3 regions of the Buttiauxella gaviniae genome follow, and region 2 is predicted to be linked to each of the others. Evidence: predicted binding sites of a transcription regulator. Region 2 holds the regulator's gene; each other region holds the start of a gene.

Region 1 (2,274 bases), 2.9 Mb from region 2:
CGGATTTGAACGATAGCGGTTTCGCCAATACCCGCAGGAACACGTGCCAGAGCAATGCTGTAACCGAGCGTAGGCGAGAAGGTTCCGCTGGTAATTACCCCTTCCTGGACGTTACCGGATTCATCTGTAAAACGGACAGGCAGCTCATTACGTAATACGCCTTTTTCGGTCATGATCAAGCCAACGAGCTGGTCAGTTCCTCTTTCACGCTGGAGTTCCAGCGCTTCGCGGCCAATAAAATCACGATCTTCAGGCTGCCATGCGATAGTCCAGCCCATGTTCGCCGCCAGAGGAGAGACGCTCTCGTCCATTTCCTGGCTGTAAAGGTTCATACCGGATTCCAGACGAAGCGTGTCGCGTGCGCCGAGGCCGCAAGGTTTCACGCCAATCTCTACCAGTTGTGCCCAAAACTCGGCCGCTTTTTCATTGGGCATCGCAATTTCATAACCCGCTTCGCCGGTATAGCCGGTCGTCGCAATAAACAGGTCACCGGCCTGAACACCAAAGAATGGCTTCATGCCAGCAACGGCATTGCGTTGCTCTTCAGTAAACAACTGCGCGGCTTTTGCCTGCGCGTTTGGCCCCTGAACGGCAATCAGCGACAGGTCATCGCGCACGGTAACGGAAACGGAGAACGGTTCTGCGTGTTGATTAATCCACGCCAGATCGTTTTCACGTGTTGCGGAGTTCACCACCAGGCGAAAATAGTCTTCCGTCTGGAAATAGATAATCAGGTCATCGATAACACCGCCGGAAGCGTTGAGCATTGCGGTGTAGAGGGCTTTGCCCGGCTGGGTCAGTTTGGCAACGTCGTTGGCGACGAGGTAACGCAGGAATTCGCGGGTGCGGCTGCCTTTCAAATCAACGATGGTCATGTGGGAGACATCAAACATTCCGGCATCGTTGCGCACCGCATGGTGTTCATCAATCTGCGAGCCATAGTGCAATGGCATCATCCAGCCATGGAAATCCACCATACGCGCGCCGCAGAGATTGTGCTGTTCAAACAAAGGGGTCTTTTGAGTCATTTTTTCCTCTTTAACCATCTGGTTGAAAAGCGCTGTTCGCTTTTCTTTTCGTCAGACGAAACCCAGCATCACTACCGATCCGGATAGTGACGCAAACGTTACCTTTTGCCTGAACTTACCACTGAATGAGGGAGTAAACCATAAGGTACAAACGGTCATTGCATTAGCTTATGACCAAAATCAGAGGTGCAGCTTGCAGAGTATTCGACTGGAAAAATGCGAGACACTACGCATAAACAAGAAGTGTTTTGGCGAGAATTTGGCGTTAGCTAACATTTATAACCATTCCAGAAACAAATTCACTACATCACGAAAAACGTGGGATGAGAAAAAGTAATCCGAAATAAGAGGTGAGATTAGAATTTTTCAAATGAGGAGGGTATTTCCCTTTCCAATAAGCGGAAAGGGAAATGTGACGCGGTTCTCAGAATAAATTTAACGCAGCCAGTGCGGTAAATCTTGTAGACCCATCGCCTGGCGAACTAATTGTTGTTTCACGCCCGGAAGGGTGTCTGCTAATTTCAGGCCGATATCACGCAGCAGTTTCTTCGCCGGATGACTTCCGGCAAACAGGTCTCGGAAGCCCTGCATACTGGCAAGCATCAGGGCGGCACTGTGTTTGCGGCTACGTTCGTAGCGGCGCAGATAGAGATGCTGCCCGATATCTTTACCCTGGCGATGCAAACGGCGCACTTCATCGATCAGTTCGGCCGCATCCATAAAGCCCAGGTTCACGCCCTGCCCGGCTAACGGGTGAATGGTGTGCGCAGCGTCCCCCACTAGCGCTAGACGATGCCCGGCAAAATTACGCGCATAACGGCCTGTGAGCGGGAAAACCTGGCGTTCACTTTCAACACTGCACAAGCCCAAACGCATATCGAATGCCACGGAGAGCGCCTGGTTAAATTCCTCAACGCCTGCCTGCTGCAAACGCTCAGCCTCCAGCGGTGGCAATGACCAGACGATGGAACACAAATGTGGGTCGCTTAACGGCAGGAAAGCCAGAATGCCGTCGCCATGGAAGACCTGGCGGGCAACTGCTTCGTGTGGTTCAGCGGTACGAATAGTAGCAACCAGCGCATGATGGCGATAATCCCAGAACGTCAGTGGAATGTCGGCCTGATTACGCAGCCAGGAATTTGCGCCATCAGCCCCAACCACCAGACGCGCGGTCAGCATTGCGCCATCTTTCAGCGTAATAAAGGCTTCGTTTTCGCCCCATGCCACCTGCTGCAATTCGGCGGGA
Region 2 (2,274 bases):
ACTACGGCAAACACCATCAAACCTACGTCACTAACCTGAACAATCTGGTTAAGGGCACAGCGTTTGAAGGCAAAACACTCGAAGAGATCGTTCGCACTTCTGAAGGCGGCGTATTTAACAACGCAGCGCAGGTGTGGAACCATACCTTCTACTGGAACTGCCTGGCACCTGATGCTGGCGGCGAACCAACGGGCGCTGTTTTGGATGCTATCAACCAATCTTTTGGTAGCTTCGCTGAGTTTAAGCAACAGTTTACCGATGCCGCTATCAAGAACTTTGGCGCAGGCTGGACCTGGCTTGTTAAAAACGCAGAGGGTTCGTTAGCCATTGTTTCTACATCTAACGCAGGCACACCGCTGACCACTGCGGCCAAACCGCTGCTGACTGTAGACGTATGGGAACATGCGTATTACATCGACTACCGCAATGCTCGCGCAGGATACCTGGAGCATTTCTGGGCGTTGGTGAATTGGGAATTTGTTGCGAAGAATCTTGCAGCTTAATCCATAAGTAAATGGGCCGCGATAAGCGGCCCATTTTAATCAGTGCAGTACGGCGGTTAACGCGCCACAAACAATCAAAGCCAGAACGATAACCGTGGTGGTGATTGAAAATTTCAGGTCGGTGCTCATGAGTAAACTCCTTTTATTACCTTACAATCAGTGTGTCGGTGGATTTTCCCACAATCGGAGAGAAAAATCCTCCTGGTTTTAACCGGATATCCATTTTCCCTCTTCCACTTTTCGCCAGGATAGGCCAAAATCCCACGCTAATTTATTGCGTACCGTCAATTCAACGCCCTCCTCCCGTTTTATGTCGCAATCCCGGCATACCCGCAACCACGATGTTGCCTCAGGAGATAGCGTACGCAAACGTTTAACACATTCGTTATCAGGGGCTTACGATATGGCCCGGAGTGAAATTTAATGGCGACAATCAAGGATGTGGCGAAACGCGCAAACGTTTCCACTACAACCGTATCACATGTGATTAACAAAACCCGTTTTGTAGCGGAAGAGACGCGCAATGCGGTTTGGGCTGCAATCAAAGAGCTGCACTATTCGCCAAGCGCCGTCGCGCGTAGCCTGAAAGTTAATCACACTAAAACGATTGGCCTGTTAGCCACGTCCAGCGAAGCGCCCTATTTCGCCGAAATCATCGAAGCCGTTGAAAATAGCTGCTTTGAAAAAGGCTATACCCTCATTCTGGGTAACGCACACAATAACTTCGAAAAACAGCGTGCCTACTTATCAATGATGGCGCAAAAGCGCGTTGATGGCCTGCTGGTGATGTGCTCTGAGTACCCGGAATCACTTCTGACCATGCTCGAAGAGTACCGTCATATCCCAATGGTTGTGATGGACTGGGGTGAAGCGCGCGCTGATTTTACCGACTCCGTCGTCGATAACGCATTCCATGGCGGTTATCTGGCCGGGCGTTATTTGATCGAACGCGGTCATCGTGAAATTGGCGCTATTCCCGGGCAGATGGAACGCAACACCGGCGGCGGTCGCCATGCTGGCTTTATGAAAGCGCTGCAAGAGGCTGGTATCGCTATCCCGGAAAACTGGATTGTTCAGGGCGATTTTGAGCCGGAATCCGGTTATCGCGCGATGCAGCAGATCCTCGGTCAGTCTCATCGCCCTACCGCGGTGTTCTGCGGCGGGGATATTATGGCGATGGGTGCAATTTGTGCCGCCGATGAAATGGGGCTGCGCGTCCCGCAGGATATTTCCATTATCGGCTATGACAACGTGCGTAATGCTCGCTTCTTCTCACCCGCCCTGACGACGATTCACCAGCCAAAAGATTCCCTGGGTGAAACGGCATTTAACATGCTGCTGGATAGAATCGTTAACAAACGCGAAGAATCCCAGAGCATTGAAGTCCATCCGCGCCTGATTGAGCGCCGCTCAGTAGCTGATGGCCCATTCCGCGATTACCGCCGTTAAGTTTTGTTGAGCCCGGGTTTACTCGGGCTCAGGCTCCTGCAACCACTCCGCATTCATCGTCTCACTGTCCCCCAAATAATCCAGTAGCCAGGCCAGGGCTGGTGATGCATCATTTTGCCGCCAGGTCAGGCAGCATGCGGCGTCCGGGAAGGGATTATCAAGCGTTAACTCGCACCACTGCCCTGATGCCAGCCACGGCCGTGCGATATGCAAAGGCACCATACCGATACACAGCCCCGCGCTAAGACAATCTGAACCAGATTGCCAGTCAGGCACCACTACACGACGCTGGTTATCCAGCAGCCAGGTAATTCGTTTTGGT
Region 3 (2,274 bases), 3.8 Mb from region 2:
ATGATTTACGCAAGCTCGATAAACTCATCGTGCAGCCGAATGCCGTCAACGGTGAACTCTCAGAAGACGATATTCATCTCTTCCCGCTGCTGCGTAATCTGACTCTGGTGGCCGGCATTGAGTGGCCAAGCCGGGTTGCCGCCTACCGCGATAACATGGCGAAACAGACGCAAATTAACCTGCTTTCATCCCACGCAATTTGATACATAGCCCGTTTTACCTGAGTGATTTCAAGATGCGCCCTGCAGCTTGATGTCACTCAGGTATTTCGGCTTTTTCCTGTAGCACCGCCTGCGCTGGTACATCATGATGCTTTATGTCAGGATCTGTGACTAAAGCAGCATGTTAAGGAATTCCATGAAAAAGATAGTGTTAGCCGCAGCATTGATGCTCAGCGGGCTCGTTGTGGGCTGTAACCAACTGACGCAGTACACCGTCAGCGAACAGGAAATTAACCAGGCGCTGCAAAAGCGTAATAATTTCTCGAAAGATATTGGCCTGCCGGGCGTTGCCGATGCGCATATCGTTTTGACGAATTTAGCCAGCGCCATTGGCCGTGAAGAGCCGAATAAAATCACGCTGACCGGTGATGCGAAACTGGATATGACCTCCCTGTTCGGCAATCAGAAAGCCAATATCAAACTGAAGTTAAAAGCATTGCCGACTTTCAACAAAGAGCAAGGCGCTATCTATCTGCAAGAGATGGAAGTGGTTGATGCCACCGTTGAACCGGAAAAAATGCAGACGATTGTCCAGACGCTGATCCCTTATCTGAATCAGTCGCTTCGCAACTATTTTAATAAGCAGCCCGCTTATGTGTTGAGTGAAGACAACAGTTCCGGCGAAAAACTGGCGAAAAAATACGCCAAAGGGATTGAAGTTAAGCCGGGTGAAATCGTCATTCCTTTCACCGAATAAACCAAAATCTCAACGAAAATGGTGCAAAGCGAAACGTTTGCGCTTATCCTTAGTGCCCGGCATAAATCATCGTTATTTCCTTCCTACGCCGGAGCACTTTCATGACCGTATTACCTCAGGTATTAAAAATTCGCCGCCCAGACGACTGGCATGTTCACCTGCGTGATGGTGAGATGTTAAAAACGGTGGTGCCTTATACCAGCGAAATTTATGGTCGCGCGATTGTGATGCCAAACCTGGCACCGCCAGTAACCACTGTCGAAGCCGCCATTGCCTATCGCCAACGTATTCTTGATGCCGTACCGCAAGGGCACAATTTCGAACCGTTGATGACCTGCTACCTCACCGACTCTTTAGACCCCAATGAAGTGGAACGCGGGTTTAGTGAAGGGGTATTCACAGCGGCAAAACTTTATCCGGCCAACGCCACGACCAACTCAAGCCACGGCGTCACCAGCACCGCTGCGATTTTGCCGGTGCTTGAGCGCATGCAAAAAATTGGTATGCCGCTGCTTATTCACGGCGAAGTGACTCACGCAGACATTGATATTTTCGACCGCGAAGCACGCTTTATCGAAACGGTGATGGAGCCATTACGTCGCCAACTGCCAGAGCTGAAAGTGGTGTTTGAGCACATCACCACCAAAGACGCCGCGCAATATGTGAAGGAAGGCAACTCCCTGTTAGGCGCCACCATTACCCCACAGCATCTGATGTTTAACCGCAACCACATGTTGGTCGGCGGCATGCGCCCTCACCTGTATTGCCTGCCAATTTTGAAACGCAGCGTTCACCAGGAAGCGTTGCGTGAACTGGTTGCCAGCGGATGTGACCGCGTGTTCCTGGGGACTGATTCAGCCCCTCATGCGCGTCATCGTAAAGAAGCCAGTTGCGGTTGTGCAGGCTGCTTTAACGCCCCTTCAGCCCTTGGCGCGTATGCAACGGTATTTGAAGAGTTGAACGCCATGCAGCACTTTGAAGCGTTTACTTCTCTCAACGGCCCGCGTTTCTATGGTTTGCCTGTAAACGAAGAGACAATTGAGCTGGTCCGCACGCCGGTCACGATGCCGGAAACTATCGAGACCAGCGATGACAGCATCGTGCCGTTCCTTGCAGGTGAACAGGTAATCTGGTCAGTTCAATAACAATTTTTAGCGCCCCCTGTTGCATAGTCAACAAGATGACTGTATAAATATCCAGTATATTATACAGGGGGCTGTTATGCGTATTGAAGTCACTATTGCTAAAACTACATCTCTGCCACCAGGCGCAATTGACGCGCTTGCCAATGAACTTTCACGCCGAATTACTCAACACTATCCTGAAAATGATAACCACGTTCAGGTGCGTTATGCC

What was found. Region 2 encodes PurR, which represses purine synthesis genes. Its sites were predicted from a motif close to CANGCAAACGTTTGCNTG; they were not measured.
Region 1: the regulator PurR is predicted to act here: its motif matches at 1,123-1,140, upstream of gcvT (glycine cleavage system aminomethyltransferase GcvT).
Region 3: the regulator PurR is predicted to act here: its motif matches at 945-962, upstream of pyrC (dihydroorotase).

What each region holds. Positions count from the first base shown of each region.
Region 1 is NZ_JBFMVT010000002.1:1,106,724-1,108,997, forward strand. It holds gene gcvT (glycine cleavage system aminomethyltransferase GcvT) at 1-1,028, opposite strand, end outside; gene ubiI (FAD-dependent 2-octaprenylphenol hydroxylase) at 1,464-2,274, opposite strand, start outside.
Region 2 is NZ_JBFMVT010000002.1:4,054,817-4,057,090, reverse strand. It holds gene sodB (superoxide dismutase [Fe]) at 1-503, shown strand, start outside; gene AB1E22_RS19295 (YnhF family membrane protein) at 543-632, opposite strand; gene purR (HTH-type transcriptional repressor PurR) at 927-1,952, shown strand; gene punR (DNA-binding transcriptional activator PunR) at 1,971-2,274, opposite strand, start outside.
Region 3 is NZ_JBFMVT010000002.1:226,942-229,215, forward strand. It holds gene grxB (glutaredoxin 2) at 1-203, shown strand, start outside; gene AB1E22_RS01725 (lipoprotein) at 358-918, shown strand; gene pyrC (dihydroorotase) at 1,020-2,063, shown strand; gene dinI (DNA damage-inducible protein I) at 2,140-2,274, shown strand, end outside.